DNA from 2 places in the Cellvibrio japonicus Ueda107 genome. Region 1 is predicted to be linked to the other one. Evidence: riboswitches for the same ligand, from Rfam matches in the RefSeq annotation. Region 1 holds a riboswitch; the other holds the start of a gene.

Region 1 (4,352 bases):
AGTGAATTAAGTTTGTTGGGGCAGCTGCTGGCACTGGCTGATTCGGTAGTCGCGATTTATTTCAATCGTTTATTGCCCTATGGTCGTGGTTGGCGCGATGCTATTCCGATCATTGAGCGCAGTGCCCAGGAGTATTTATTCCGGGCGGTTGATCTGCTGTCGGCATTGGTGCGACGCAGCGATTTACCGGTAGCCAGTGTAGTATCCGGCTCGGCGGTCACCGATTTTTTGCAGCAGTTCCATTCCCAGCATGAGCGGCTCCAATGTTGGTTTGATGCGCTCAAGGGGTGTCTGTTGGAGATTGGGTTTACCCACCGCGACAGGCGCCTTCACTCACTGCAAAACGTTGTGTTGCATCTGGCGACGGCCTACAAAGGGGTGGTGGCACAGCAGCCGGCCCTGGATCGACAGTTGGTGAATCTCATGGAGCAGCCAGCAACGGAGATTCCCCAGGATTTGCAGGACCATTGCCTGTTGCAATTGGAGGTCGTATTCCATCTGCGCCGGCTCAGTTTGATGTTACAGCAGTATCTGGCTGCCGGTGGTAGCGCAGATGAACTGATTCAAAGCAAGCTGGAAGCCTGCTTTGGGCAGATTAGCGGTTATCTGGAGCAATCTGTCGATCGATGAAAAAACGCTGCCGGTTGGCAGCGTTTTTTCAGGGTTACTGGTTATGCCAGAAAGGCTGTCCCAGTGTAGGTGTGCTGGGGCTGGCTGTCTGGCGTTTCTGCATCAGGCCAGCGTTGTAGGCCTTGCGTCCTGCATCAATAGCATCGGCAAAGGCTTCTGCCATCAAAGGTGGGTTATGCGCTTTGGCGACAGCCGTGTTGAGCAGGATTCCGTCATATCCCATCTCCATGGCTTCGGCTGCCTGTGACGGAGCCCCCAGCCCGGCGTCAATAATCATCGGGACATCTTTGATGCGCTCGCGCAGGCTGCGCAGGTTGTAACGATTGAGCAGTCCCTGGCCTGTGCCTATAGGTGCACCCCAGGGCATGAGTACCTGGCAGCCGACATCCAGCAGGCGTTTGCACAGGATTAAGTCATCCGTGCAGTAGGGCAGTACTTTGAATCCCTGCTTGATCAGTATCCCGGCGGCTTCTACCAGCCCGAATGGATCGGGTTGCAAGTTGTAGTCGTCACCAACCACTTCCAGTTTGATCCAATCGGTATCGAAAATTTCGCGTGACATTTCTGCCAGGGTTACGGCTTCTTTGACACTTTTGCAGCCGGCGGTATTGGGGAGCAGGCGGCAGCCACTGTCCTGGATGTATTGCCAGAAGGTATCGCCATCGCGGTTGGCAGGGTTTTGTCGGCGCAGCCCCAGGGTAACTATGTCGCAGCGGGATTTTTCAATGGAATCGCGCATTAGCTGTGGAGAGGCGTAGAGGGCGGTCCCCAACAGGAAACGGCTATTGAAGTGCTCGCCATAGAGGACAAAATCTTTGGTTTGGCTCATATCAGCCACCTCCCACGGGTTTAACAATGTCTACCTGGTCGCCGTGCTGTAACCGATGGCTGGTGTAGGTGGAGCGGGGTATAAATTCGCCATTGATAGCAACAGCGATTTTGCTGTCGCCATAACCCCAGAGGTCGATAGCTTCGCTGAGCAGGCTGTCGGTAGCCAGCTCGCGGGCCTCGTTGTTTAGACTGATAGTGATCATAGCGGGGATGCCTTATAAAACACGGTTCAATGGATGGCTAAAAGGGACGTCCTTTTGCTCGTGAACCAGCGCTAATACATTGTCGACTACTGCCGGCGCCAACAAATAGCCGTGGCGGAATAAACCATTGGCGGTAATCAGGCCAGGCTGTTGGATAACCCGGGGCATATTGTCCATAAACGCCGGGCGCAGGTTGGTATCCAATTCAATAATGCGCGCCTCGGCAAAGGCGGGTGACAATGTGTAAAGCGCACTGCTCAGTTCCAGGCTGGATTGGATACTGACCGGTGAGCTGTCTTCACTTTCAATTTGGGTGGCGCCAATGATAAAGCGATGGTTTGGTTTTGGCACTGCATACAATTGGTAGCGCGGGTGCATAAGGCGGACGGGGCGTTGCAGGTGGATTTCACGTGTCTCGACATGCAATGTTTCACCGCGCACTCCACGCAAGGCTTGTGCTGGCATTTGCGTTTTGGCACCCAGGCCGCGGCAATCGATGACACAATCTGCTTGCCATTGCCGCTCCTGGCTGTGCACACGGTAAGGCGCTACCGCTACGGCTGTTCTTTCGTGGATCGCGACTCCCAGTCGCTGTAACTCCACCCCTAGTTGCTGCATAAGTTCACGATTGTGGATATGACCCTCTTCAGCAAGGAAAAGCCCTTGCTGTAACCCCGGATTCAAGTCTGGCTCCAGTTGCTGAATGGCAACCCCATCGAGTCGCTGATAGCCCCGACACTCAGGGATAACAAAGCGCAGTTCCTGCTCGAACTGATCCAGCTCCGGGTAATCCTGTGGGTGGGCTACCACCAGGCTGCCCTGGTAATGGAACAATGGGGTTTCCTGTGGCGGAAGGCCTGCCAGCCACTCGGGCCAGCGCTGCAAGGCGTATAGCCCCATGCGATAGACATCCGCATCGGATACCACTGCTTCACTGAGGGGAGCTACCATACCGGCGGCGGTAAAGGCGGCAGCGCGTTGGCCTTGCGGTGGTTGCAGTAAGCTGCCAGCCTCAAACACGCTGATGTGATGACCTGCGACAGCCAGCCGCCAGGCAAGCAGGCGCCCTAAAAGGCCGGCGCCAGCAATGGCAATATGCAAGGAGGATGGGTTCACGCTGCTTGTCTCTTGGGGCTGCTTTCTTGGGCAAATTACGGGTGAGCTGAGGTGTGTGAGGAAGGGCTGGTACCGGATGGGCAGCACTTGTTCCCTCCGCAGGTCTCAACCTGATCAGGTTCTACGGGTTGGGCCGAACCCATCTCAGCCTTCGCAATAGCTGTGCTACCAAGGCGCCCCGACAAGAGGGCGCCAATATACTGGTCACCAGGGGTCAGGGCAAGGTGCGTTCAACGCGGCTGATGAGTTCGCCTTCTGCCAGGCGGGTTTTAACCAGTTCGCCAGTGACGATTTGCTTGCTGCTGGAAATCAGCTGGCCGCTCTCGGCATGGCTGGTCAGGGAGTAGCCGCGCTCCAGGGTATTCAATGGGTTGAGGGTATTCAGCAGGCGCAGGGCTGCGTTAAAGCGCTGTTTGTATCCCTGGAGTTGTTGTTTTTGCAGCGATACCAGGCGCTGTTGTTGCTGTGCGAGTTTTTCATGCAGGCGCACAATACGCACCTGTGGATGATGGGGCTGCAAGCGCAAGCGTAGTTGCTCAAGCTTATGCCGGTAGTTACCCAACTGGTGCTGGATATGGGCTTTGAGGCGCAGTTCCAGGTTGTCGAGCCGCTGGCCCTGCTGCTCCAGCCGCTCGCGCGGGTGGCGGAGGCGCTGGCGCAGCCAGGTTAATCGCTGCTGCCAATGGCGCAATTTGCGCAACATGGCTTCCTCCAGCAGCACTTCAAAACCGATAAATTTATCCAGCCAGTCGTTACCATCGGGTACCACCAGTTCTGCCGCAGCCGATGGTGTAGGGGCGCGCAGGTCAGCGACAAAATCGGCAATGGTGAAGTCCACCTCGTGGCCTACGCCGCTGATGACAGGAACCCGGCTGGCAAAGATGGCGCGTGCGACTATCTCCTCGTTAAATGGCCATAAATCTTCCAGGGAACCGCCGCCACGCGCCACTATAAGCACATCAAACAGTCCGCTGCGATTGGCCAGCTCAAGGGCGCGCACAATTTGCGGCGCAGCTTCTTTGCCCTGCACGGCGACCGGGATAAGGGTAACGGGAATAGCAGGAAAACGCCGTTCCAGTACACTCAAAATATCGCGAATGGCAGCGCCAGTAGGGGATGTGATAACCCCTATGCGCCCGGGCAGGCCGGGTAGTGGTTTTTTATAGGCGGGGTCGAATAAACCCTCCTGGCCGAGGCGCGCTTTAAGCTGCTCGAAGGCGCGCTGCAAGGCCCCTGTACCGGCTTCCTCCATGTGTTCCACGATAATTTGATAGTCGCCGCGCCCTTCGTACAGGCTAACACGTGCACGGATCAGTACCTGTTGTCCCTGTTGGGGCTTGAAGCGCACCAGCATATTGCGGTTGCGGAACATGGCGCAGCGCACCTGGGCCTGGTCGTCTTTGAGGGTGAAGTACCAATGGCCGGAGGAGGGAATGGATACATTGGACAACTCGCCCTCTACCCACAGCAGCGGAAACTGGGTTTCCAGCAGCTGACGGGCGCGGCGATTGAGTTGGCTGACACTAATGATTTCCCGCTCGGGGGAAAAGTGTGCAGGGGTCGATGTAAACA
Region 2 (4,352 bases), 980 kb from region 1:
TGTGATGCGCCAGGCACCATTTGGCCATGATAGAACCGCCGCGCGACACAATACCGGTCACTCGCTTGGCAGTCAGGGGAACGTAACGCAACAGCACACCGGCGTGAATAGTAAAGTAATCCACGCCCTGCTCTGCTTGCTCAATCAGGGTATCGCGGAAAATCTCCCAGGTGAGGTTTTCCGCTATCCCATTGACCTTTTCCAAGGCCTGGTAAATCGGCACAGTACCAATAGGCACATGGGAATTGCGGATGATCCACTCGCGCGTTTCATGGATATTTTTACCGGTCGATAAATCCATCACCGTATCTGCCCCCCAGCGCGCACCCCAGGTCAGTTTTTCCACCTCTTCCTCAATGGACGAGCCCAGCGCAGAGTTACCGATATTGCCATTAATTTTCACCAGAAAATTGCGGCCAATAATCATTGGCTCCAACTCGACGTGGTTGATGTTGGCCGGGATAATAGCGCGGCCACGCGCCACTTCGGAACGCACAAATTCCGGGGTAATTTCCCCGGGGATGTTTGCCCCGAAACTCATGCCCGGATGCTGTTGGTTAAGTACACCCAATTCGCGCACTTGGGCCAACGCCATATTCTCCCGGATGGCGATATATTCCATCTCCGGAGTGATAATGCCTTTTTTGGCATAGTGCATTTGCGACACATTCATACCCGGTTTGGCACGACGCGCCTTGCGTGTCAGGTTAAAACGCAAATGGGCTAATTTGGGATCATCGAGTCGCTCGCGGGTAAAAATCGATTGGCTATCCGACAGGATTTCCGTATCGCCACGCTCTTCAATCCAGGCGCTGCGAATATCGGGCAGTCCCGCGCGCAGATCAATGGCAACCTCAGGATCGGTGTAAGGACCTGAGGTATCGTACACACGCACCGGTGGATTTTTCTCACCGCCAAAATCGGTAGGTGTGTCGTCAAGGGAAATTTCACGCATAGGGACCCGGATATCATTGCGGGAACCCTGCACATAAATTTTTTGCGACCCGGTAAAGGGTTGTACCGAAGCCTGGTCTACTTCGGCGGTTTGGCTGAGAATTTTATCGACGCTGGTGTTCATGGGCTAACCTCTCGGATTTTGCACGGGATGCGTGTTCAAGCACTTAATAAAATGAATAGAAATGGTGCACGGGCCCCGCTCCTTGCCCAATATGCAGTTTTTCGGCATGTGCCAATGCCTGATGCAAATACGCTTTGGCAGACTTTACCGCGTCCTGTAGCTCCAACCCCTTGGCCAAGCCCGCCGCTATGGCGGATGCCAGGGTGCAGCCCGTCCCATGGGTATTGCGTGTTGCAAGGCGCGGTGCAGAGAAGACCGTTATCCCCTCAGCAGTAACCAACAAATCGCTGGCATCCATTGCGCCGGCATGGCCACCTTTCATTAACACGGCCTGGGCCCCGAGGCCCAGTAAAGCCTGCCCCTGGGTTTGCATTTCTGCCTGGGTCTGTGCGGGTGCGGTATTCAGTAAGACAGCGGCCTCATGCAGGTTGGGCGTTACCAGCCGTGCCAGAGGCAAGAGCTCCTGCAGCAAGGTGGCAATCGCATCCTCTGCCAATAAGCGATCACCACTGGTAGCGACCATGACCGGGTCAAGGACGAGAGGAATTTGCGGGTAACAGCGCAGGGATTCAGCCACTGCCGCAATAATATCGGCTGTGGCCAGCATGCCGGTTTTGATGGCCCCCACGGGAATATCGCTCAATACCGAGCCGATCTGCGCCTGCACAAAAGAGGGAGGAATAGGGTAAACCCCTTGTACACCCAGGGTATTTTGGGCCGTCAGTGAGCTAATCGCACTGCAGCCAAAAACACCCAGCGCAGAAAAGGTTTTAAGGTCAGCCTGGATGCCGGCACCGCCACCGCTATCGCTGCCGGCAATGGTTAGGGCAATGGGTGTCATGTTCATAGAGTTTCCGCTGGAAAAGGCGCGGAAAGAGAGCGCAGCATTAGCATTGCCGCAAGTGAAGAGCTCTCGTTCCCTACGCCGGTACTAACCGGATCAGGTCGGCGGGTATTTCTCAGCCCCGCAAACAGATACGGAGCACCCCGACAAGAAAGTGGGCAGTCTATTGGACTTGGGAGGGAGAGTAAAGCAAGGGACAGGGCGAAAGCCTGTCCCTTCCCGATTGGTCAGGGTTGCTGGGATTTCAGCAAACCCAACTTGCCGGCTAGCAACGAGGTTGTTGTGGCCTGGATCAGGATAGTGCCCAGAATAAAGATAAAGGTAATCGCACCAACGACATCCATACCCGGAACTTTCATACCCGCCAGGATACCGACCAGTGCTGCCGGAATCACCCCGGTCTCGCGAGTCCAGCTCATAAACAGCAACTCTTTCAGACTCCATTTGGCACGGCGGTCAGGGGCGGCGCAGAGAAAGACCGTCAGCGGACGCGCGATTACGATAAACACGGCTAACAGTGCCAAGCCAATACCCAGGTACTCCTTGAGCAGATGGAAATCCACTTGGGAACCCAGTAGGATGAAAATAAACATGCGCATCAGCAATGCGGTGTTGCCCATGTAGTCTTCCAGGTATTCGTGTTCGTGATGATCCAGGGGAAGGCCGAACGCTTCCTTGTTGCCGATAATGACACCGCAGGTGAATACCGCCATAAAACCGGACGCATGAACCGCATCCGCCAGCAAATACACGGTAATAACGGCCAGGATAATCACAAAAGGCGTGACATCGCGGAAGATACCGAAGCTATTGTGTGCCATTAAAAATGCGGCGGCATAGCCAACCAGCCCACCGAGCAACAATCCCATGCCGACCTCCCAGGCCAGTGTCTGCAATGAGCCGGTCAGGCTAAAACCACCACCGGTACCCATGACATACCCAACCACCGCAAAGGTTGCGATGGCCCCCATGGCATCGTTAAGTGCCGATTCACTCATCACCGTTTGGGATACCCGATCCTTAATGGGGACTTGCTTGAAAATAGGAATCAGGGTTGCCGGGTCGGTTGAGGCAGTCAGCGCACCTAACACCAGGGCTATTGCCAGTGGCAGGCCAAACCAGACACCTACCGCGGCAGTGATCGCCCCGGTAATCAGCACACCGAGGGTCGATATCAACAGCAGGGTTATCCAAACCTCACGCAGTACCACAAAGCGCAGCGTGGCGCCGCCTTCAAACAACAGGTAACAGGCGCCCACGGTCAGGATCATCTGGTTCATCACCGAGTCTGCCGGCACATGCAATAAACCGCCAATGGTCGGACCAAGGGCAATACCAATCACCAGAAACAGAACAATATCCGGCACCTTGATCCGACGGGCGAGAACGCCACCCAGCAAACCGGCAAAGATAATAACCCCGACATACAGCAAATCGTGCTTGGCAACCTCAAGTGATGACATAAAACCCCCTGGGCAAAAGTAATGAATAAAAAATTGCGTGCATGCTGCCAGTTATCTGTCTGGCCACTTATAAATTGTGTGTAAATTCGCGCCCCTGAAAACGGACGCAAAAAAACCGGGGGAAACCCGGTTTTTTTGCGTGCCTGTGATACCGGTCCTTATTAACCACCAAACAGGCTGTTTGCCAGAAACACGGCCACCACGTAACCACAAGAGTATGCGATTAACACCAAAGGGGTATAACGCAGGAAAGCACCAAAGGTAAGTCCCTGCACTTTGCTCATAGCGATAATACCTGCAGCCGAACCTATCGCTAACATTGATCCCCCCACACCCACACCATAGGTCAACGCCAGCCATTCAGCAGTAGGCAGTATAGGGTCGGATTTCAATAAGGCTGCCGTCAGCGGCACATTGTCAATCAAGGCGGAGCACAGCCCCATCATATAGTTAGCATAGGTCGGAGCGACCTGGGTATAGAAGCCAGTCAACACATCCAGGGTGCCTATCTCCTTCAACATACCCACCAACAATAGTACGCCCAGGAAGAACAACAGGGTTTCGTACTCAATCTGGCGCACATATTCAAGGATGCGGGTCTCCTCCGGATCCATGTTCATAAAGTGCCCAATAAAGAACATGATGGATAACCCTACCAAAAAGGTCAGTACCGGCGGTACATGGAAGAAAAAGTTAAACAGCATGGTGCAGAGAATCGTGCTAAAGAAAGTCACCACAATGGCCCAATCCATGCCGGTAAAACTGCGTGGATCTTTTTCAGTCGTCACTACACCGGTAACCCCGGGGAACATCAGACTGGCAAGCACAAGAACGCCAGCGATGGCAGGAAGCCAGAGTGTCAGTAGCTGGAGCATGGTGACATGGCCCGACAGGAAGATCATCAGGGTGGTCACGTCGCCCGTAATCAGGGCAACACCACCCGAGTTAACGGCAAAAACGACCAGCA

What was found. Region 1 has a riboswitch for thiamine pyrophosphate ahead of thiO (glycine oxidase ThiO). Riboswitches for the same ligand answer to the same signal wherever they lie in the genome.
Region 2: another riboswitch for thiamine pyrophosphate. It lies ahead of thiD (bifunctional hydroxymethylpyrimidine kinase/phosphomethylpyrimidine kinase); the one in region 1 lies ahead of thiO (glycine oxidase ThiO).

Annotation. Positions count from the first base shown of each region.
Region 1 covers NC_010995.1:2,434,052-2,438,403, reverse strand. Annotated here, with positions in the region: gene CJA_RS10250 (HD domain-containing phosphohydrolase) at 1-630, shown strand, start outside; gene CJA_RS10245 (thiazole synthase) at 665-1,459, opposite strand; gene thiS (sulfur carrier protein ThiS) at 1,461-1,664, opposite strand; gene thiO (glycine oxidase ThiO) at 1,677-2,780, opposite strand; TPP riboswitch at 2,855-2,971, opposite strand; gene xseA (exodeoxyribonuclease VII large subunit) at 2,995-4,352, opposite strand, start outside.
Region 2 covers NC_010995.1:3,409,710-3,414,061, forward strand. Annotated here, with positions in the region: gene thiC (phosphomethylpyrimidine synthase ThiC) at 1-1,078, opposite strand, end outside; gene thiD (bifunctional hydroxymethylpyrimidine kinase/phosphomethylpyrimidine kinase) at 1,122-1,925, opposite strand; TPP riboswitch at 1,979-2,078, opposite strand; gene CJA_RS14000 (cation:proton antiporter) at 2,150-3,385, opposite strand; gene nhaD (sodium:proton antiporter NhaD) at 3,547-4,352, opposite strand, start outside.